Regions from separate parts of the Pseudoalteromonas sp. NH0006-46 genome, predicted to be linked through region 2. Evidence: predicted binding sites of a transcription regulator. Region 2 holds the regulator's gene; each other region holds the start of a gene.
The links. The regulator sigma-54, encoded in region 2, starts transcription at its own class of promoters, with help from an activator protein. The targets are predictions, from matches to a motif close to GTTGGCACGNNNNTNGNNT.
Positions count from the first base shown of each region.

Region 1: AC27I2_RS09530 (amidase family protein) is a predicted target of sigma-54. The motif match lies at 5,561-5,579, and genes of this name have one in related genera.
Region 3: AC27I2_RS18410 (EF-hand domain-containing protein) is a predicted target of sigma-54. The motif match lies at 4,814-4,832, and genes of this name have one in related genera.

Region 1 is NZ_BAAJML010000003.1:406,684-414,513, reverse strand. It holds gene AC27I2_RS09550 (allantoate amidohydrolase) at 1-535, opposite strand, end outside; gene AC27I2_RS09545 (pyridoxal-phosphate-dependent aminotransferase family protein) at 551-1,780, opposite strand; gene AC27I2_RS09540 (sulfite exporter TauE/SafE family protein) at 1,784-2,608, opposite strand; gene AC27I2_RS09535 (gamma-glutamyltransferase family protein) at 2,617-4,185, opposite strand; gene AC27I2_RS09530 (amidase family protein) at 4,182-5,390, opposite strand; gene AC27I2_RS09525 (putative 4-hydroxy-4-methyl-2-oxoglutarate aldolase) at 5,728-6,210, opposite strand; gene AC27I2_RS09520 (TetR/AcrR family transcriptional regulator) at 6,214-6,867, opposite strand; gene AC27I2_RS09515 (ankyrin repeat domain-containing protein) at 7,099-7,602, opposite strand; gene AC27I2_RS09510 (catalase) at 7,661-7,830, opposite strand, start outside.
Region 2 is NZ_BAAJML010000001.1:246,573-254,402, reverse strand. It holds gene AC27I2_RS01135 (KpsF/GutQ family sugar-phosphate isomerase) at 1-350, shown strand, start outside; gene kdsC (3-deoxy-manno-octulosonate-8-phosphatase KdsC) at 351-902, shown strand; gene lptC (LPS export ABC transporter periplasmic protein LptC) at 899-1,453, shown strand; gene lptA (lipopolysaccharide transport periplasmic protein LptA) at 1,443-1,979, shown strand; gene lptB (LPS export ABC transporter ATP-binding protein) at 1,976-2,701, shown strand; gene AC27I2_RS01110 (RNA polymerase factor sigma-54) at 2,771-4,270, shown strand; gene hpf (ribosome hibernation promoting factor) at 4,297-4,584, shown strand; gene ptsN (PTS IIA-like nitrogen regulatory protein PtsN) at 4,589-5,041, shown strand; gene rapZ (RNase adapter RapZ) at 5,061-5,906, shown strand; gene AC27I2_RS01090 (HPr family phosphocarrier protein) at 5,950-6,222, shown strand; gene mgtE (magnesium transporter) at 6,332-7,690, shown strand; gene AC27I2_RS01080 (YgiQ family radical SAM protein) at 7,759-7,830, opposite strand, start outside.
Region 3 is NZ_BAAJML010000013.1:43,399-51,228, forward strand. It holds gene AC27I2_RS18385 (transglycosylase SLT domain-containing protein) at 1-89, shown strand, start outside; gene pepQ (Xaa-Pro dipeptidase) at 206-1,528, shown strand; gene AC27I2_RS18395 (YigZ family protein) at 1,586-2,200, shown strand; gene AC27I2_RS18400 (TrkH family potassium uptake protein) at 2,297-3,748, shown strand; gene AC27I2_RS18405 (flagellar brake domain-containing protein) at 3,785-4,447, shown strand; gene AC27I2_RS18410 (EF-hand domain-containing protein) at 4,911-5,123, shown strand; gene AC27I2_RS18415 (calmodulin) at 5,261-5,473, shown strand; gene AC27I2_RS18420 (EF-hand domain-containing protein) at 5,554-5,769, shown strand; gene trkA (Trk system potassium transporter TrkA) at 5,837-7,213, opposite strand; gene rsmB (16S rRNA (cytosine(967)-C(5))-methyltransferase RsmB) at 7,295-7,830, opposite strand, start outside.

The DNA of each region.
Region 1 (7,830 bases), on a different contig from region 2:
GCATAGCTTGGCGCATGGTAATGCCGTTACTATCTTGTATATTTAACCATTGCGGGTCAAACTCGTTTGCCAGTGCTTTTGAGCCAATTAATGTGGTGGCAAAGCGAGTGCCTTCTTCATCACAAAAACCCACAACATCTAAATGAAACGGTAAATCAAGCTTAAGTGTATGCGCAAGGGCGGCTATTTCAATACCGAGTAATACTCCTAAAATGCCATCAAATGCACCGGCATTGGGTACGGTGTCTAGGTGTGAGCCTATAATTAAGCGTTTAGCGTTTGGGTTAGATGACGCTAAACGCCCCCATAAATTGCCTACTTCGTCTTGCCACGATTGCATGCCCGCCTCAGCCATCCACGCGGCAGTAACGCTATTACACTCTTTGTGCTCTTTAGATAAATACACGCGGTGAATGCCGCCTTGCATTTGCGATAGGCCACTGAGTGTTTTACAACGCGCTAAGGCGCGCGCAGCATAGGTGTTAGCTAGCTCATTATTTAATAATGGCGCTAAAGAGGGGCTTGCAGTCGTCATGCTAAATCCTTTTTATTATTTATAATGAGCAAGGGCGGCAATAGCGGCTTCGCCTTTAGGGCCTTTATAGCCGTTGGCATGTAAGCAGGCATCTAGGCTTGCCAATGTTTGTAATACGGCATCTTTACGTGCGTTGTAACCCATGGTACCAATACGCCAAATTTTGCCATGCAGTGGCCCAAACGAGGTGCCAATTTCAATACCAAAGTCGGTTAGCATTTGTCCGCGTACATGGTCGGCGTTAATACCTTCGGGAATATACACACCCACTACGTTGTTCATCTTATTACTTATGTCGCCAAATACGTTTAAGCCCAGTGCTTGAATACCCGTTAGCATGGCATCGCCGTGTAACTTGTGGCGGGCAACGCAGTTATCTACGCCTTCTTCAATAACAATGCGGGCGCATTCTGATGCGCAATACAGCATGCTGGTGGCTTCGGTGTGGTGGTTAAGGCGCTCCTCCCCCCAGTAATTCATGATCATACCTAGGTCAAAGTAGTTTGAACGCACATAGGGCTCGGTACCGTCTGTATGCTGTGCGGTACGAATACCCGCTTCTACTTTTTTACGTTTTTGGATCCAATCGGCGCATTTGTCGCTCAGTGTTAATGGCGCGGAGCCAGACGGTCCGCCTAAACATTTTTGTAAACCCACCGAAAGCGCATCGAGTTTCCACTCATCGGCGGGTAAATCGTTACCTACAATTGAGGCGGTGGCATCGCAGTAAAATAATACATCGTGCTTTTGGCAAATATCGCCTATGTGTTCAAGCGGTTGGTTCATGGTTGTTGAAGTATCGCCTTGCACCATGGCAAGTACATGGGGTTTTACGTCAACAATGGCTTTTTCTATTTGTTCTGGGGTAAATACTTCGCCCCACGGTACTTCTATGGTGTGCACTTTTGCGCCAACGCGCTCGGCTATTTCAGCAAGCAAGTGGCCAAAGCGGCCCATAATTGGCACAAGCACTTTATCGCCTGGGCGTAAAATAGAGCATAAAACGGCTTCTATTCCTGCGCGTGATGTACCGTCAACTAACAGGGTCCATTCATTTTTGGTTTTAAATATTTCGCGATAGCGGGCCATGGTTTCGTTCATAAAACCGGTCATTACTGGGTCGTATTGGCCAATTAGCTGCGCCGACATAGCACGCAGTACACGTGGATCTGCGTTAATTGGGCCTGGCCCCATTAGTAAACGCTGCGGCGGATTTAAGGTTTGAATTTGCGTGTTGCTAAACATGTTTTAGGCTCCCAGAGTCTGAATAAGCATGCGAATACCCGTTATCATTAAGACAACGGCAAAAGCGCGTTTTAATTGTTTTTGATCCAGCTTGCTACCAATTTTTACGCCAATAGGCGCAAACAAAATAGTCAGCGGAATAATAAGAAAAAAGGCAGGGAGGTTAACTAACCCCCACGTACCTAGGGGAGCATCGGTTGGCGTGGTGCCAATACTTAATAAGGTAATTACGCCCGGTAGCGCAATCAATAAGCCAAATACGGCTGCAGTGCCTACGGCAACATGGGCACGTACGTTAAATGCGTTAAGCATGGGCACACCAATTGTGCCGCCGCCTATGCCGATCATGACAGATAAGCCACCGACAATACTTGCCATTATGCCTTGGCCAAATTTACCCGGTAATTGATTTACAAGGGCAGGGGCGCCGGCTCTAAATAACATGTTAAGGCTAACTAAAATAGCAATACAAGCAAACATAAGTACCAGTGCATTACCGCGTATTGAGTGCGCTAAGTAGCTGCCTACAACGGCCATAACTAAAATAAACGGCGCCCAGTATTTAATTAAAGCAAGGTCAATGTTGCCCTTTGCATGGTGCGAGCGAATAGACGAAATAGAAGTAGGCACTATGGTGGCAAGCGATGTAGCCGTGGCTATCATCATGGCCGACTCAGGGCTTACGCCAAAACCTTGCAATAAAAAGTACAGCACAGGCACAATGACTATACCGCCGCCAACACCAAATAGGCCTGCTAAAATACCTGCAAAAATGCCGGTTGCTATTAAGGCCGCAATAATGGGCCATTGATTCATTATTTCTGTCATGTGTGTTCCTACTGCGTTGATGAAACAGTTGCACGGCCATCAGAGCGAGGGTCCGTTGCAGCTTCAAGGGTTGTGGGTGTATCTAAAATTGCACCTGCATGGCCCATCATTTCGTTGTTGTTTTCAACGCTTACCCAATCGTGGCCGCGTTGATTTAACTCATCTTTTATTTGCAAAGCGAGGCTGCGCTCTATTTTTAAGTTAGTGCTTGTATCGCCCCATGTGCGGCCAAGTAACCAGCGCGGGTCGCTCACCGCTTGGGTAATTGATTTATTACGCCACGCGTAGCCTGCAAATACAGCGGCTTGAGTTTGAGGCTGGCCTTCACCGCCCATGGTGCCGTAGGCAAGGCGTCTGCCATCTTCAAACTTAGCCATCGCTGGATTAAGTGTATGTGCGGGGCGTTTGTTAGGTGCCAGCGCATTGGTATCTTGGTTGTTTAAGCTAAAGCTTAGCCCGCGGTTATTCCATACAAATCCGCCTTCGCTCATGAGTATTCCGCTGCCAAACTCCCAATAAATACTTTGAATAAAGCTCACCAATTGGCCGTTTTTATCGCGTGCTGCCATCCAAACGGTATCGCCGGGCTCAGTATTGAACGGCCAGTTTTTGGCTTGGCTCATATCAATATTGTTGGCAAGCTCGTTTAGGCGATCATCGGTTAGTGCATTTTTGTAATCATCGCCGAGTGCTTCTGGGTCGGCCCAAAGTGTAGGGCGGTGAGTGAAGCTTTGTTTGGTTGCCTCTACAATTAAGTGGGTCCAGTCGGCTTCGGTGTCGGCGTTGTGTTTTAGTTTATTAACCGCGCCAATTATTTGCAGCGAATGCACCCCTTGTGTAGGTGCCGGTAAGTTATAGCAATTAATACCCGATAAATTAGCGCTCAGTGGGGCAACTACATCGGCTTGTGTATTGGCAATATCGGCTGGAGTAATAATGCTACCAGCGTTTGCTAAATCGGCCGCAAATGAGTCAGCTAAAGGCCCTTCATAAAACGCATTTAAGCCATGTTTTGCCAAATGTTCAAATGTATTGGCTAGTTTTGGGTTTTTAAAGTGTTGCCCTGCTTGTAACGGTTTACCGTTGGGAATGTATAGCGCTTTAAAGGCATCATTGGTATTAGCAACCGTTGCTAGTTTTTCGCAACCTGCTTGAAGGCTTTTTGTAACAGTAAACCCTTCGCGGGCAAGCTTAATAGCGGGGGCTAAAATGGTACTTAATGGCAGGGCTGCGTGCTTATCTACCTCAAGGGCTTTTTGCCAGCCGCGGAGCGTAGCTGCTTGAGTAAGCGCACTTAAACCGCCACGCTCAGGCATTTGGTTGGCATTTTTATAGGCATCTATGTTTTTAGGTGCGCGCCCGCAGGCATCAATTGCTGTGGGGGTATTTTGATTTGGGTTATCAATAAGCCAAAAGCTGTCGCCGCCAATCGAGTTCATATGTGGGTAAACCACGCTAATAGCTGCGGCTGCCGCTACCATGGCCTCAACGGCTGTACCACCTTGTTTTAGTATTAGGGTGCCCGCCTCTGTTGCAGCAAAGTGCGGGGCAGTAAATGCAATGTTGTGTGCGTTCATGTGAGAGTTTCCTGTTTAAAATATGCAGCTAATTGTGTTGTGCAGGCAAGTAGGCTTTTATCGTTGTTATGGCTCATCATGAGTGAAAACCCATAAGGGTGGCCATTATCTAAATTAGCCAATGGTAAGTGAACTTGCGCCGAGCGGCTCAAGCCCGCAATAGCAGATAAAGTTATAATTTGCATGCGCAGTGCGCTTGTGTCGGCGCCCAATTTAGGTGCGGTTGTTGGCGTGGTTGGCAAAAATAAGCAGCTGTTTGAGTTTAAGTTCTTAGCGATTAATGTTTGCCACTGGGTTTGTATAGTAAGTGCTTCTTGTTCTTCTTGGGCAGTGAGTGCCAGTGCCATTTTAAAACGGGCAGCAATTGCCGGAGCAAACTGGGGAGGGTGCCCTGGCAATTGAAGCCAATCTTTATGCGCTTTAGCTATAGCACGACCTTGCAGTATTCTAAAGCTATCGGCAAGTTCGCTTAAAATGCTGCTTTTTGGCAGCGCAAATTCTTTGTGGTGTTTAAAATAAGGTTTGGTTTTTTCTAGTAGTTGCTTAATAGGTGCTTGCAAGTCTGGGCTTACTAGCTGAAATAACGGCTCGCAAATCACCAAGGTATTTACGCTACTCACCGTTTGATTTGGTAGCAATACGTCGCCTACTTGTTCTAATAGTTCTGCGCTTTGGGTAAGCCAACCAATAGTATCATAAGGCGGTGCTAGCGGGATTAGGCCGTCTTTTTCAATCACGTTATGGCTTGGCCTAATACCAAATAAGCCGCAATAACTTGCGGGTATTCTAATTGAGCCTCCGGTATCGGTGCCCAACCCAACGTCAGCTAAATTGCCGGCTACCGCGGCGGCTGAGCCCATACTTGAACCCCCACACGCGTGCCCTTTTAATTTAGGGTTTTGTGCTGCGCCATAATGAATATTATTACCTTCTAAGCTGTAAGCAAGTTCGTCGGTGTGGGTAAAGCCTGTAAAAATACAACCCGCATCCATTAATTTGTTTACGCTACTTGCGGTTTGTTTAGCTGGTGGATGTGTTTTAAACCAGCGTGGGTTACCGGCACTGTTTTTATGCTCTTTAACAGCAAATACATCTTTTACGGCTAGGCGCTTAGTGTTTAGTGTGCCTGTTTGACTTGATTGCCAATTACTCGGTCCATGGTCACAAAATATGCCTGTGTTTTTAGTTTTTGATTGCGTGTTCATTTTGTAACCCATCGAAATAAAACTGACCAAATGGTTATTTACTAATTTTAAATTGATTAAAAAAGACTGTTGTCGTTATTTTTTTAAGTTCATTGCGTAATATATTATTTTTATTTACACAGCATTAATGCACTTTTAATTGGTGACTTTGGTTTTAGCAAACTTAGTATAAGCAAAACAGATGCCAAAACTTTATTCTTGTCCGATTGGTCAGGTTTTTGGGCGTTGCAGAGGGGTATTTATAATTTTAACGTTTAAGAATGGGTGTTTTTAAGCGTAAAACAAACCAGTTTGGTGCAATGCTGCACCAAGTTGGTTTGTTTTTTACATGAACTTATTAAATAAGGGGGGTTTTACTAATTATTAGGCCATTAACGTCGGCGTACAACCAATCGTTTGGCGCTATTGCGGTGCCTAGCATATTAATAACTTGATCTTGATCGCCAAAACCGCGCTTAAGTGTGCTGCGAGGGGTTGAACCAAGGGCCATGACCGGTAAATCCATTGTTGCAAGTATTTCTATATCGCGGCAACAACCATTTATTACAACACCTTCCCAGCCATTTTGTAGCGCGCGTTCGGCCATAATGTCGCCAATAAAAGCAAAGCGTTTGCTAGCAAATCCATCAATTACTAACACTTTACCTTTGCCATCTTTATGTAAAATATCGGCGGCAAACGAATTGTCTTCTGGGCAGGTAACGGTCACTGCTTGGCCACTAAAGGTGGTTTTGTTACCAAAGTGATGCAAGCCACTATCTGCTACTTGAACCGAGTTGCGGTGATCGTCGAATAGGTCGGGGGTTGTAAAGTTTTCCATGTGTTAGCTCTCATTTTGAACGGGTATTTTTAAGCCAATACCTTTTAAAATTATGTGGGCAATTGATTGTGTTATTTGTGCCACGTCGGTTTCGTCATATTCAAGTTTATTCATTACCAAAAGTACTTCTGCCTGAAAGTCAGCGTAGTATTGTGTTGTTGACCAAATAGTAAATAAAAGGTGATGGGGGTCTACTTGGTCTATTTTTTTTGCGTCCATCCAGGACTGAAACACATCAATTTTTTGTTTAACCCAAGGGCGGGTATTTGTTCTAAAGTAGTTTTGTAAATACGGTGCGCCCCGTAAAATTTCATTGGCAAATAAACGAGATTGTAGAGGTTGGTTTACAGCAAGTATCACTTTACTTTTTATGTAGTTATAAAGCACTGCAGCAGGATCGTCTTCAGCGGTGACGTTATCAAGGCCTAAGTTCCAGTTTGCTATTATGCGGTCTATCACGGCTTCGTAAAGGCCGTCCTTGCTTTTGAAATAATACAGTATGTTAGCTTTAGGCACGTTCGCTTCTTTTGCAACCATACTCATGCTTGCACCGTCATACCCATTAAGAGAAAACAATTGCTCGGCAGCATTTAAAATAAGCAGTTGGTTTTTTTCCCGAGTGACTTCTTTTTTATTTGGTTTTGTTTGTGTGGTCATTATTTATTATGCGAGTTTAACGTGTTGATTGATTGTAGCTTTACTGACCGAAAGGTCAATTACTAAAGTAGCTTCAACACTTAAATACACACATTAGCTAATGCTTCGGCTAATGACGTTTACTAATTTATTTTGAACTTTACTAAGCCCACTGGATTACAATTCTCGCGCCCTGATCAAATAACGGCCAGTTTATAATCGTGTTAATTCACAAAGATCAACAGCCCCTTGTTATTTCTTTTCATTATTTACCTGCGCTAACAAGTCGAGTACTTTTTGTTGGCCAAATGTTTGTGCAAATTGCTCGGCTGTTTGACCGGCTTTGTTTTGATGCGCGTTATCGCAATCAAGGCTAACGAGTGTTTTAGCTATGCTAAATTCGCCTCTAAATATTGCGGCCATTAGCGCTGTGTTACCGCGGTTGTCTTCAAGGCAGGCATTAGCGCCTAATTGCAGTAACGTATTTACGGTGTTTTTATTACCATGGTAGGTGGCAATCATAAGTGCGGTGTAACCTTTATTATTGTAGCTATCAATTGGTATACCGGCATCAACAAATTGTTCTATTACTTGTGTGTCGTTTGTGCGTGCTGCGGCAAAATAGTAAGCAAATAAGCTGTTGTATTGGGTTTGTGCTGAGTCTTGGTTTTGAGCCGTTGAAGTAGGGGCATTTTGTGCCTGCAAGTGTGTGCTTATGCCCAGTAATATGACTGTTATGAATATGAGTTTACGCATAATTAGTTACCTTTGAAAAAGAGGAAGGAGAAGTCCTTCCTCTGGGTTGGGAAAATTATTAAAGTTTAGCGGCTAATTGTTTAACCATTTTAATATCGCCATTTACGGCTTTAGTTAAACGTGTGCCGTACTCGCTATCGGCTTTGTAAAAGTGGCTTAGCATTTTGTGTTTAACACTGCTGTTTTGCACTTTGCCTAAGTCGCCAGCTAAGTTATTGACTAAGTTAG
Region 2 (7,830 bases):
AAAACACACCTATTATTAATGTTACGCAAACTATAAAAGATGCGCTAATAGAAATGTCGGCCAAAGGGTTAGGTATGACGGCCATAGTTGATTCTCAGCAGCAACTTGTAGGGCTATTTACTGACGGTGATTTACGCCGTATTTTAGAACAACGAATTGATATACATACAACACAAATAGATGTTGTGATGACTAAGTCCTGCACCACTGCAACACAAGATATTTTGGCCGCTGAAGCGTTAAATATTATGGAGCAAAAACGTATAAATGGCTTAATAATTGTTGATGAGCAAAATCACCCTATTGGTGCATTAAATACGCAAGACTTATTAAAAGCAGGAGTACTATAAATGCAATTTGAAGAGCTCTATCAACCTCTAAGCGAAGACGCAAAAGCACGTGCTAAAAAAGTAAAGCTGCTTATTTGTGATATCGATGGTGTGTTTTCTGATGGTCGTATTTATCTGGGTAACCAAGGTGAAGAGCTCAAAGCGTTTAATACAAAAGATGGCTTTGGCATTAAAGCGCTAATTAACAGCGGCTTTGACGTTGCGGTTATTACCGGACGACATTCAAAAATAGTACAACAGCGTATGACAAGCCTAACAGTACAACACATTTACCAAGGTCAAGAAAACAAACTCCTCGCTTATGAGGAGCTAAAAACAAAGCTTAACTTATGTGATGAGCAAATTGCCTACATTGGCGATGACGGCCCCGACATGCCGGTAATGGAGTTAGTAGGGTTTGCTGTTGCAGTAAATGACGCACATCCGCTAATAAAACGTTTAGCGCATTACACCACACAAATGCTTGGTGGATTTGGTGCAGTGAGAGAGCTTACCGACCTGCTAATGCTTGAAAACAACAAACCCTTGACCACCAAAGGTACGAGTTCATGAATGCAGCGCGCATCATATTAAGCGTTTTATTCATCAGCTGTATGGTTTGGCTTTGGTACCCTTATTTCACACAAGTAAGTTTACCGCAGCAAACCGAAGCAGACATTATTGCAAAGCCCGATTACACTGCCATAGAGCTAAAACAAACAGCGTATGACGAGAATGGGAAGATTAGCCACAAAGTAACGGCAGCGCGAATGGAGTTATATCAAGAATTAGGATTTACCTTTTTTGATAAACCCATTTTTACGCTTTATAACGACAAACAAACGTGGCGAATTAACGCTAACGAAGCAACACTATACGAAGGCAGACAATTAATACTAGAAGGTAACGTTGTTGCTAGTAACTTAACTGATAACGCAATGATAGATAAAATAAATGCTGATAATATTCAGGTAGATATAAAATTACTAACGATGCAATCAGAACAACCTGTCATTGTTACAGGACCCAATTTAAAGATCACCGGTAAAGGCCTCGAAGCCGATTTAAAAACCGAAGTGATAAAACTAATTAACCATACGCGAACTATTTATTATGACCAATAAACTATTAACACTCTTTATTATTCCAACATTTATACTTGCACTCGGTGCAAATGCTGCTGAACCAACGGCGCCACTTGCTGCAAATCAAATTTCTATTAGTGCTGATAAGCAAGAAGGTCAACTGAAAGAAAATGTAGGTATATTCGAAAAAAACGTTGAAATTATTCATGGCGACAGAAAAATTACCGCTGACCGCCTAGAAGTGCATAAACGCGATGAATTGGGTGATAACAAGCAACTGTTAATTGCTACAGGTACACCCGCTTATTTTGAAGAAAAACAAGCCGACGGCACAATAATGAGCGCCAGCGCTAATGAAGTTAGATACGATGTTTCTAAACGTTTTTTAACATTAATTGGAAATGCACAGGTCTCTCAAGCTGGGCAAAAAATGAATGCAAAAAGCATTACCTACGATATTGAGCAACAACTCATTAGCGCCGAAAAAGATGAAAGCTCAACGGATCGCGTGCACACCATTTTAGTACCTGTGGAGCCAAAAAAAAGCGATAAAGGTAAGCCATGAGTACATTAAAAGCAGAGCTATTAGCCAAAAGCTACAAAGGCCGAGAAGTAGTTAAAAATGTAGGCTTAGAAGTTAAAGCCGGCAGCATTGTGGGCTTACTTGGTCCTAACGGTGCCGGTAAAACCACCACGTTTTATATGATTGTAGGCTTAGTCCCTAGCGATAAAGGTAAAATATCTATCGACGAGAACGATATTACTCTTTTACCTATGCACAGTCGTGCTAGATTAGGCATTGGCTACTTGCCGCAAGAGTCGTCTATATTCAGAAAGTTAACCGTGTATCAAAACTTAATGGCTATTTTAGAAACTCGAAAGGAGCTCACTAAGCAAGCCAGAGAAGATACACTTAATAATCTATTGGATGAATTTAGTATTCAACACATTCGCGATAGCAAAGGTATGGCACTATCGGGCGGAGAGCGTCGCCGAGTAGAGATTGCACGTGCTTTAGCTGCAGATCCAAAGTTTATTTTATTAGACGAACCGTTTGCCGGCGTTGACCCTATTTCAGTGTTGGATATTAAAAAAATTATTGAACACCTTAAAAACCGTGGTATTGGTGTATTAATAACAGACCATAATGTAAGAGAAACCCTTGATGTTTGCGAAAAAGCCTACATAGTTTCTCATGGGGAACTGATTGCTTCTGGTACCCCTGAACACGTATTAAACGATAAAACTGTACGCGATGTATATTTAGGCGAGCAATTTAGGCTGTAACATTTACGCCTTATTTGTATGCATCTGCTAGTATTAATTATAACAACTTAAAAGGATTGTTAGAGATACATGAGGCAATCACTACAGCTGCGCATGGGCCAGCAACTTACAATGACACCTCAGTTGCAACAAGCTATTCGCTTGCTGCAATTAAGCACATTGGATCTTCAGCAAGAAATACAAGAAGCGCTCGACAGCAACCCATTACTTGAGGTTGAGGAGCAAGACTATGCCGATGACCTTGCAGGCAAAAATGAGCAAAAAGCAGATAATGATGAAGTGACAGTAAGTGCATCTGCAGATGAAGCCCCCAGTGAGTATGAACAAGACAGTGGTGAAGCCCTAGCAAAAGATACCGTCAGTGACGACATGGCAATGGACGTTAGCTGGGATGAGTACATGAGTGCCGCCCCAGCATCGTCTTCAGGCCCCATGCCTGAAGATGAGTCTATTTATCAAGGTGCATCGACTGAAACCCTTCACGAATACTTAATGTGGCAATTACAACTAACGCCATTTAGCCCTACGGATGAAGCGATTGCTATTGCAATAGTTGAAGCCGTGGACGACTCAGGCATATTAACCCTCAGCTGTGAAGAAATTTTAGAGAGCTTTAATCAAGATAACGACGATGACGTTGAGGTTGAACTTGATGAAATTGAAGCCGTTTTAAAGCGTATTCAATTATTTGACCCTGTTGGTATTGCAGCACGAAGCTTACAAGAATGTTTGTGTATTCAGTTAAATCAATTTGATAAAGGCACCCCTTTTATTGACGAAACAAAAATGATTTTAACCGAGCACATAGATTTGTTAGCTGCTCGCGACTACCGTACATTAATGAAAAAAACGAAGCTCAAAGAAGATGAGCTTAAAGAAGTAATGACACTTATTCATACGCTTAACCCAAAGCCTGCAGACACAATAGTGCGAGAAGAGTCTGAATATGTAATACCAGATGTGTCAGTTAAGAAAATTAAAGGCCGCTGGGTTGTTGAACTAAACCCAGACAGCATGCCAAAAATTCGTGTGAACAGCCAATATGCTGCAATGTCGCGTACAGTTAAGTCGAGCGGTGATAGCCAGTTTATTCGCTCACATTTACAAGAAGCTAAATGGTTTATTAAAAGTTTAGAAAGCAGAAACGACACACTTTTAAAAGTAACTAACTGTATCGTAAAACAACAACAAGGCTTTTTTGAACACGGTCCAGAAGCCATGAAACCTATGGTTTTAAATGATGTAGCCGAAATGGTAGAAATGCACGAATCGACAATTTCGCGCGTAACGACTCAAAAGTACATGCACACACCGCGTGGAATATTTGAGCTTAAATACTTTTTCTCAAGCCATGTAAGCACGGAAAATGGTGGAGAATGTTCATCCACAGCGATACGAGCACTTATCAAAAAATTAATCGCAGCAGAAAACTCAGCAAAACCATTGAGTGATAGCAAAATTGCGGATATATTGGCTGAGCAAGGAATTAAAGTAGCAAGACGGACAATCGCAAAATACCGCGAATCTCTTGCTATTCCACCGTCAAATCAGCGAAAGAGCCTGATCTAAGACGCTAAACAAAGAGGGTAATGCTTATGCAACTAAATTTAACTGGTCGTCATGTAGAACTAACTGATTCATTAAGAGACTATATAAATACCAAATTTGCGAAGCTAGAAAGGCACTCTGATCATATTAATAATGTTCATGTCATTCTTGATATAGAAAAATTAAATCAAAAAGCAGAAGCAACTATTCATGTAAGTGGCGCTGAATTATTCGCATCCACTGAACATCAAGATATGTATGCAGCGATTGATTCATTGATTGATAAGCTTGACCGTCAAGTAATTAAACACAAAGAGAAGCTTGCTCGACACTAATATGATGAAACTAAGTTCACTTATATGCCAGGACTGCAGCAAAGCTGCGGTCCTTTTTAATAGTAAAAAAAGAATTTTAGAATTTATTAGCGAGCTTGCTCACGATAAATTACCGTATTTGTCTCAACAAGATATTTTGGGCGCTTTATTAACTCGCGAAAAGCTAGGTAGCACAGGAATAGGAAGAGGCATAGCTATTCCACATGGTCGAATGAGCGGCGCACAAGAACCTTTAGCATTAGTATTAGTAAGTGAAACACCGATTAACTTTGATGCTATAGATAATCGACCAGTTGATATTTTTGTTGCACTCATCGTACCTGATGGTGATAACCAGCAACACTTAAAGACGCTAGCGACGATAGCTGATAAACTAAAAAACAAAGAATTTTGCAAACAGCTACGCTGTGCTAAATCGGACGCCGAGCTGTATCAAATTATTGTTGACCAATCGTAATAAATTTAAAGGGTGATTAATGGAGTTGATTATCATAAGTGGCCGTTCTGGTTCTGGTAAGTCGGTTGCTTTACGCGTTGTTGAAGATCTAGGTTATTATTGCGTAGATAACATCCCTGTAAATTTATTACCTTCTTTGGTAAGAAGCGTTTCTGATAACTACGATAAAATCGCCGTTAGCATCGATGTGCGAAACTTGCCAAAAGAACAAGATGAATTTAATCACATTATTGAATATTTACCGGGTTTTACAAAACCAACACTATTTTATTTAGACAGTGAAGATCAAACATTAATAAAACGTTTTTCAGAAACAAGACGTTTGCACCCTCTATCAATCGATTCGCTTCCGCTTGATTTAGCCATAAAAAAAGAAAAAGAACTACTTGACGTGCTAACTACTCGTGCCGATTACATGATAGATACCAGCGACTTGAGTGTTCATCAACTCGCTGAATCGATTCGTGAAAAAATATTAGGTAAAAAAGACAAGCAGCTGATTGTCACATTTGAATCATTTGGTTTTAAACATGGTATACCTAAAGAAGCAGACTACGTATTTGATGCACGTTTTTTACCTAACCCACATTGGGAGCCTGAACTAAAACCACTCAATGGTTTAGACCAGCCAGTAAAAGATTATTTAGCTAGCCACAGCATAGTTCAAAAGTTCACATGGCAAATACAAACTTTTGTGCAAACCTGGTTGCCTCATTTAGAACGCAATAACCGTAGCTACTTAACGATTGCTATTGGTTGTACTGGCGGACAACATCGCTCTGTATATTTAGCGCAAACAATTGGTGAAAGCTTTGCAGTTACACACCCTAATGTAAAAATACGCCACAGAGAACAAGAAAAATAATTTATATAAACTAATAACCTGTTCAGCTTTGATAGAGTAATGTATGCGCATAGAAGACACTTTTTTAATACAAAATAAATTAGGGCTACATGCCAGAGCCGCGACAGTATTGGCTCAACTTGCTGTTAAATTTGATGCTTCAATCACTTTATTTCAAGATGACAAAGAAGCTGCTGGTGATAGTGTATTAGCACTGATGCTTCTTGAAAGTAGCCAAGGTAAAGAAGTTAAAGTGGTATGTGAAGGACCTGATGCAAAACAAGCTTTAAATGCCATTGGAGAGCTTATTTCGCAACGATTTAACGAGCAAGAGTAACGTTAATTTTTAACAATTAAATAAAATAACTATAATCAAAAATAACTGGCTAATAGTTCGTACTCTCCCACCCACTAAGTAACAGTTACAATATAAATAAAGGACGCCAATGCCCGAAGCTTTTGAACAAGACTACCCACTACAACAACTAAAACAAGTGACTAAGTCACTTAATAGTGGCCAGTTTGTTCAAGTTAGACGCATGCTCGCAAAAACCGCCCCATGTGATACTGCTTTATTATTGGAGTCGTCTCCTCATAAAATTCGTCGATTACTTTGGCAACTTGTTGACCCTGATGTTCAAGGGGACGTACTAGAAGAGTTATCAGAAGACGTACGTTTAGGCATCATAGCCCAAATGGAACCTGAGCATATTGCTGCCGCTACTGAAGATATGGGGCACGATGACTTAGGCGAAGTGTTACGTAGCTTGCCTGACACCGTTTATAAAGACGTTGTTAGCGCTATGGATATTCAAGACAGGGAGCGCGCAACACAGGCGTTGTCTTATCAAGAGCGTTCTGCCGGCGCACTCATGAATACCGATACGGTAACTATTCGTCCAGACGTTACCATTGATGTAGTACTGCGCTACATTCGACTTCGTGGAGAGTTACCTGAAGGCACAGATGATCTGTATGTAGTTGATAAACATAACTGCTTTATTGGTGCTTTGTCGCTGAGTACATTGCTGACTAATTCACCTGAAAAAATTGTTCGTGATTTAATGGATGAAGAGTGTGAGTCAATTCCAATATCTATGGATGAAAGTGAAGTTGCACAACTATTCGAACGCCATAATTGGATCTCTGCCCCTGTTGTTGATGATAATGATCAGCTGCTAGGTCGTGTCACAATCGATGATATTGTCGACGTTATACGAGAAGACGCTGAGCATAGCTTACTGAGCTTGGCGGGTCTTGATGATGAAGAAGATACCTTTGCTCCCGTCCTAAAAAGCTCTAAAAAACGCTCAGTATGGTTAGGAGTTAACTTATTGACGGCGCTTGCGGCCGCCTTTGTAGCTAGTTTTTTTGAAAGCACACTCGATATTTTACCTATATTAGCAGTGCTTAATGGCATTGTACCTTCTATGGGTGGTGTTGCTGGTAGCCAATCGCTTACGCTTGTTATTCGTGGTATTGCTGTCGGTCATATTAATCAAACTAACCAACGTTTTTTAATGATGAAAGAACTGGCCATAGGTGCGCTTAATGGTATTTTATGGTCATTATTAATAGCGGGTGTCATTGCACTATGGCAATGGGACTTTATGCTCGGCGGCGTGCTTGCTTTTGCTATGTTTATGAATTTAGTGGTAGCCGGCGTGGCTGGAGCGAGTATCCCTATTTTACTTAAAAAAATGAATATAGACCCTGCACTTGCAGGTAGTGTAGTGCTTACAACAGTGACCGATATTGTGGGTATTTTTGCCTTTTTAGGCACCGCTACCTGGCTATTAATATAAGTATAAAACTGTCACAAAAAAACGCGCAGTTGATGTATGGCTGCGCGTTTTTAGTTACCCAGTAGAAACTACCTGGCTTTTTGTCTATTTCCACCCACTTTAGGTTTTGTATTAGCCTTTTTAAATTGGCTAAATCCCGT
Region 3 (7,830 bases), on a different contig from region 2:
TATTTGCGTATAGGCAGGTATACCATACTCGCATGGGCCGAGAGGGTAATATATTAGCTCCTATACTGGAAATGAAAATAGGCGGGTAGTAAACATAAGTTTAAATTAGGGGGATAGTGCTTACTGTGAGCCATCCCCCTTTTTTGAGCGTAATAGCTATAAGTGGTAGACTCAGCACACGTTAAATTTAACAGATGGATTAACAATGGATAAATTAGCCGTTTTATACGCAGAACATATTGCAACACTGCAGCAGCGTACTCGTACAATTTGCGAAAGCGAAGGGTTAGAAGGATTAGTTATTCACTCAGGCCAAGCAAAGCGCCAATTTTTAGACGACATGTATTACCCGTTTAAAGTTAATCCTCACTTTAAAGCCTGGTTACCTGTTATTGATAACCCGCATTGCTGGATTGTTGTTAATGGTAGCGATAAACCTAAGCTTATTTTTTATCGTCCTGTTGATTTTTGGCATAAAGTACCCGACGAGCCACGTGATTTTTGGGCTGAGTATTTTGATATAGAACTATTGTTACAACCCGATCAGGTTGAAAAGCTGCTCCCTTATGATAAAGCAAAATACGCGTATATGGGCGAATACATAGAAGTAGCTCAAGCACTTGGCTTTAGCATAATGAACCCAGAGCCCGTGCTTAACTATTTACACTTTAACCGTGCTTACAAAACACAATATGAACTCGAATGTTTACGTAATGCTAACCGCATAGCCGTTGACGGCCACAAAGCTGCGCGCGACACTTTTTTTAATGGTGGCAGTGAGTTTGATATTCAGCACGCTTACCTAATGGCAACACGCCAAAGCGAAAACGAAATGCCGTATGGCAATATAGTGGCGCTTAACGAAAACTGCGCTATTTTGCATTACACCCATTTTGAGTCAAATGCACCGCAAACACATAACTCATTTTTAATTGATGCTGGCGCAAACTTTAACGGTTATGCTGCAGATATAACGCGCACTTATGACTTTAAAAAGCAGGGTGAATTTGCTGAGTTAGTTACAGCAATGACCGCAATACAGGTTGAGTTAGGTAAAGGTTTAAAACCTGGCATGTTATACGGTGATTTACACGTTGAGTGCCATAACCGCATAGCGCAAATTCTTAGCGACTTTAATATAGTTAACTTACCGGCTGCAGATATAGTTGAGCGTAAAATCACGTCTACTTTCTTCCCACATGGTTTAGGGCATCACCTTGGTTTACAAGTGCATGATGTAGGCGGTTTTATGAGTGACGACAAAGGTACTCATCAAGCATCACCAGACGGGCACCCATTTTTACGTTGTACCCGTATGATAGAGAAAAACCAGGTATTTACTATCGAACCAGGTTTATATTTTATTGATTCGTTGTTAGGTGATTTAGCACAAACGGATAACAAGCAATACATTAATTGGAATAAGGTTGAAGAATTTAAACCTTATGGTGGTATTCGTATTGAAGATAACATTATTGTGCACGAAGATAGTTTAGAAAATATGACGCGTGACTTACACTTAGATTAAGTGAGCAGTTTGCGATAGAAGGGGCCTGATGGCCCCATTTTTTTGGTTAAGTAAAATATGTCAGAATATAAATACCCAGCCGAGGGTGTGTTTCATCAAGAAGAAATAAAAAAAAGCACGTTTATTGTGCATATTGCACACACCCCAGATTTAGTCGCAGCTAAAGCGTTTATTAAAAGTATTGAAGATAAGTACAGCGATGCTCGGCATAATTGTTGGGCCCATGTGGCAGGTAACCCCGGTGGCAGCCATGTGTATGGTTTTTCAGACGATGGTGAGCCAAATGGTACGGCCGGTAAACCAATGTTAAATGCGCTTGTGGGATCTGGGCTAGGTGAAGTTACAGCCGTGGTAACTCGTTATTTTGGAGGGATTAAACTTGGAACTGGCGGTTTAGTGCGAGCATATGGCGGATCGTTAAATAATGCATTAGCAAAATTAAATACCGTACTTAAAGTGCCAAGCGTTGAGCTACTGGGCAGCAGCGAATACAGTATGCAGGGTGCAATTGAGCAGCTACTTAAAACACACTACCAAGTGCTCAACATTGAAAAGCAATTTACTGCTAACATTAACTGGGTGATCACCATTGATAGCCGCCAAGCACAGCAAGCAATTAAAGATATTTTTGATTTAAGTCACGGCGCAGTTGAGTTAACTATTAAAGAGTAATAACCTACACAAGTTGCATATAATGCATATTCATTCTATTTAACCAGGTTAATGCAGTTGAGCCTGAATTTACTAATAATAAAAGCGATTAGCTAAATGCAATTTCGTACCATCATAAAAATTCTTGGCCAACTTGTTGCGCTGTTTAGCATTACCATGGTGCCACCTGCTGTGGTGTCTTTAATTTATAAAGATGGTGGCGGTGTCCCTTTTGTTTTAGCGTTTATTTTCAGTATTATTATTGGCTTAATAGCGTATTACCCAAACCGACATGAAAACGGGGATTTAAAAGCACGCGAAGGCTTTTTAATTGTGGTATTGTTTTGGTTGGTACTGGGGGCATTCGCATCCTTGCCTCTTATCTTTTTACAAGAACCTAATTTATCCCTTGCTGATGCTGTGTTTGAAGCCTTTTCGGGTTTAACAACCACGGGGGCTACAGTTTTGACAGGGATTGAGTATTTACCTAAGTCGGTACTGTTTTACCGCCAGCAATTACAGTGGTTTGGCGGTATGGGGATCATTGTATTAGCCGTTGCAATACTGCCCATGCTAGGTGTTGGTGGTATGCAGTTGTACCGTGCTGAAATACCCGGCCCGGTAAAAGACTCAAAAATGACCCCTCGCATAGCCGATACCGCAAAGCACCTTTGGTATATTTATGTGTCGTTAACCATTGCCTGTATGTTGGCTTATTGGGCGGCAGGTATGGACTGGTTTGATGCAATTTGTCATGCGTTTTCTACCGTCGCCATTGGCGGGTTTTCGACTTACGATGCTTCTATGGGTCACTTTGATAGCCCGGTTATTAACTTTATTTGTGTCTTCTTTTTAATCATCGCTGCTATTAACTTCTCCTTGCACTACGCTGCGGTGGCAAGCCGAAATGTACAAGTGTACATTCGCGACCCCGAGTTTAAAGTGTTTTTATGTATTCAATTAGCGCTGGTGGTTATTTGTTTTGCGGTTTTGTCCTCAAATGAGATCTACGCTAATGGTGATGAAACGCTCGACCAAGCATTATTTCAAGCGGTATCAATGAGTACAACGGCCGGTTTTGCTACTGATAACTTTTCGACGTGGCCACTGTTTTTACCTATTTTATTAATATTTTCGAGCTTTATAGGCGGCTGTGCAGGCTCTACCGGGGGCGGTATGAAAGTGGTGCGCGTGTTTTTACTCTACCTGCAAGGCGTGCGTGAACTTAACCGTTTGGTACATCCTCGTGCTATTTATTCAATTAAGCTTGGTCGTAAAGCATTGCCTGATAAGGTTGTAGAAGCAGTGTGGGGGTTTTTCTCTGCTTATGCTCTGGTGTTTATTATTATTATGCTGGCGCTGATGGGAACGGGAATGGATAATATTACAGCGTTTTCGGCTACGGCGGCGTGTTTAAATAACTTAGGTCCAGGCTTGGGTGATGTTGCCTCGCATTATGGTGCAATTACCGATGGCGCTAAATGGTTGCTGACGATTGCAATGGTATTTGGCCGACTAGAAATTTTTACTTTGCTTGTGTTATTTACGCCTACGTTTTGGCGCGGATAAAACACAACGTTTTACTACTATGTTTATGGAATGGATATGCCAGCAACACATGCAGATAAATTAAATAATATACCGGTTGGCAGTTTAGTTGACTTAGAAATATTAACACCTACCAGCAGTAAGCGCGTGAAAACAGAAATGGTCGGCTTGCTTGAGGAAAAGTTTATTATTTTAAATTTTCCAACAGCTAAACGTTTACCGGGCGCAAATGACTACTTACGAGATGGTGTTACTGTGGTTGTAAGAGCATTAATAGAAGGTGACGATGGACAAATAATTGCTTTTAGACAGCAAATTAAATCTATTGCATCACATCCCGTTAGGCTGATTTTTATTAACTACCCTAAGCAAGTTCAGCTATTTAGTTTACGTTCGCAAACACGTATTCCAACCTTATTACCTGCAAAACTTAAACTCAGTGATGACAAGGTACTTGATGGTGTTATTAAAGATATCTCACTAACCGGTGCTATGTTCGATATAAAAACTGACGCTGATCTAGAAAGCATTAAAGACTCTCAATGCACAGTTGTATTAGGGAGTAATGGTAAAGACTTTGAAGGCGAAGTGTGCAGTGTAAAAGATCATAATACAGGCGTGCGTTGTGGGATTAAGTTATTAGCCAGTAAAGAAGAAATGAAAGCTTTTATGAAAGAGCACTTTATTGACCCCGCAATGATAGAACTCGATGCCGATTAGCTTTAATGTCGCTATTTTGCAACAAAATAGCGACTTTTTACTTTATGAACGAAAATAAGTTACCAGTCTTTAAAGTTATTATTTTACTCAATAAAAACAAAGGCATAACTTTCAAGTTTTTTATGATTTATTTTCTTTTTACACCTCGTTCAGTTTAAAACTTACCTGCTCAATACCTAACACCCTCTCAATTATTTAAGTTATCTGGCTTTGTGGTTTTTTGTATGAAACCTAACTAACTGATTTTTAATAACTTACAAATTTTAACTAAACCTGCGTTGCTAAATAGCTACAAAAATAATGCATAAATTTGCATGGTTTTCAGTATTCAATGTTTAAGCTATTGAAAAATAACACTTATTAAATATTGGCATTTAAGTTGTAATAGTCTGGTTGTACTAATCGAAAAACGTGATTAACAGTAAGTACCAATCACTCACATACAATTTGAAGGATACATACTATGAAACGCATAAATAAAACATTAGCACTTATCGCACTTGCTTCTTCGTCAGCCGCTTTTGCAGGCTCTGACTTTAATACACTCGATGTAGACGGCAATGGCGCAATTAGCCAAGCTGAGGCATCGGTTGATGCAAAATTAATGAGCATGTTTTCAGAGCTCGATACTGACCAAAACGGTGAGTTATCAAAAGAAGAGTTTTCAAAAGCTTAATTAAATAACAAGCATCCTGAGTTGCCAAAGACAACCTAAGTAGGCAAGGGAGCCTTCGAAAAAGGATAACAAGGAAGTGAAGCTATTTTACGAGTTAATTAGGTTATTTTTAAAATAAAATTTTGAAGGATTAAGTCATGAAACATTTAAACAAAGCATTAGCACTTATTGCATTAGCGTCTTCTTCAGCAGCATTTGCAGCATCAGATTTTGACAGTTTAGATACCGACGGCAGTGGAACAATTAGCCCAAGCGAAGCGGCAATAGACACTGATTTAATGGCTGAGTTTACAGAACTAGATACAGATGGCAATGGTGAACTTTCTAAAGACGAGTTTGCAAAATTTTAAAGTTAAGCGGTATTGTTTTAGCTATTTTTCACAGACAGGGAACTTAGAAAAGGACTTCCCATTTTACTAGGAACATTATTATGAAAACATTAAATACAACACTTGCAGTTTTAGTTTTAGCATCTTCTTCAGCAGCTTATGCAGCCGTAGACTTTGCATCGTTTGATAGCAATAGCGATGGTGTAATTAGCATGGAAGAGGCAAAAGTAAATTCACAGCTAGTAAAAATTTTTAAAGATTTAGACACAGATGGAAATGGTGAGCTTTCTAAAGACGAGTTTGCAAAAGTACAGTAATATCAATATACCCCAATCATACTCCACTAAAGCCGCCATATTCAGCGGCTTTTTTGTGTCTGACGCGTTATAAAAATATAGCGCTTACTTGGAAGAGTTTTTCTACCACGTTGATATGCTTTTTATCAATTAAAAACATGATTACGTGATCGCCCGACATAATAATGGTGTCGTCGTGGGCAATGAGTACATCGTCGTTACGCACAATGGCACCAATCGTTGTTCCGGCAGGTAGTTTTATATCGGCAATTGCGCGGCCAACTACTTTAGAGGTGTTTTCATCACCATGGGCAACTGCTTCAATAGCCTCTGCAGCTCCTTTACGCAGCGAGTACACGTTAACAATATCACCGCGACGTACGTGGGTTAACAATGCAGAAATTGTTGCCTGTTGCGGTGATATAGCAATATCTATTTCGCCACCTTGTACCAAGTCTACATACGCACCACGTTGAATAAGCACCATGGTTTTTTGCGCGCCCATGCGTTTTGCAAGCATGGCCGACATAATGTTTGCTTCATCGTCGTTGGTAACGGCAATAAATACATCCACTTGTTCAATATGTTCTTCAGAGAGGAGTTCTTGATCGGAAGCGTCGCCACAAAAAACAACCGTGTTATCGAGCATTTCTGAAAGCTGTTCAGCACGCTCTTTACTGCGTTCTATTAATTTTACGGTGTGATTTTTTTCAAGAGAGCGAGCAAGGCCAGCTCCGATGTTGCCACCACCGGCTATCATGATTTTTTTGTATGAACGTTCAAGTTTTTGTAGTTCGTTCATTACGGCGCGTATATGTTTTGTTGCCGCGATAAAAAATACTTCATCGTCGGCTTCAATAACGGTTGTACCCAGCGGCTTAATGGCTTTGCCTTGACGATAAATAGCCGCAACACGAGTTTCTACATTAGGTATATGCTCTTTTAATGCAGATAAAGCATAGCCTACTAATAAACCTCCGTAATAGGCTTTTACTGCAACTAGCGAGAGCATACCATCGGCAAATTGCAAGACTTGTAATGCACCAGGGTAGTCAATTAAGCGGCGAATATACTTAGTGACTAACGCTTCTGGAGCTATGTAATGATCGATTGGTAAATCATCGTTTTGGAAAAGCTTTTCACGGTATTTTAAATACTGCTCAGAGCGAATTCGAGCAATTTTAGTGGGTGTATTAAAAATACTATACGCCACTTGGCATGCCACCATGTTTACTTCATCTGAGCTGGTTACCGCAATAATCATATCGGCATCGTCTGCGCCGGCGCGGCGCAATACATCAGGGTGAGCACTGTGGCCCATTACACCTTGAAGGTCGTACTTATCTTGCAGCTCGCGTATACGGTTACCGTCAATATCTACTACGGTAATTTCGTTTTGTTCGCCTACTAAGTTTTCAGCTAGCGTGGCGCCAACCTGTCCAGCACCGAGTATGATTATTTTCATTATTTACCAGTGTATTAAGTAGTAATAAAAAGCCATTTTTAAATTTAAAAATGGCTTGTTGTACGCGTTCTTAAGCCTTAATTAACTCGGCTTTTTAACCATTTTAGCGTAATAAAAACCATCACTTTCGCCCGGAAGTAGTTGTAACCCCGGTGTAGTGAGGGTGTCTTTATCATGAAGTGGAATATGTTCTACATCATCGTTATTAGCTAAAAATTTAGCAACTTGTTGTTGGTTTTCTTTTGGAAGAACCGAACATGTGGCATATACCAATGTACCACCGGGCTTCAGTAGAGGCCAAATGCTATTGAGTATATCGCCTTGTAGTGCAGCTAAGTCTTCAATGTCAGATGCACGACGCAACCATTTTATGTCTGGGTGACGACGAATAACGCCTGTTGCTGAACAAGGCACATCTAATAAAATACGATCAAATTGTTCATCGTCCCACCATGTGTGCGGTTGCGATGCATCGCCACATTGTAGGTCAGCACCTAAACCAATACGGGTCAAGTTTTGCTTTACGCGTTCAAGGCGAGTGGCATCGCTATCAAGTGCAAGTACGTCGGCGTCGGCAAGCTCTAAAATATGGCATGTTTTGCCACCTGGGGCTGCAC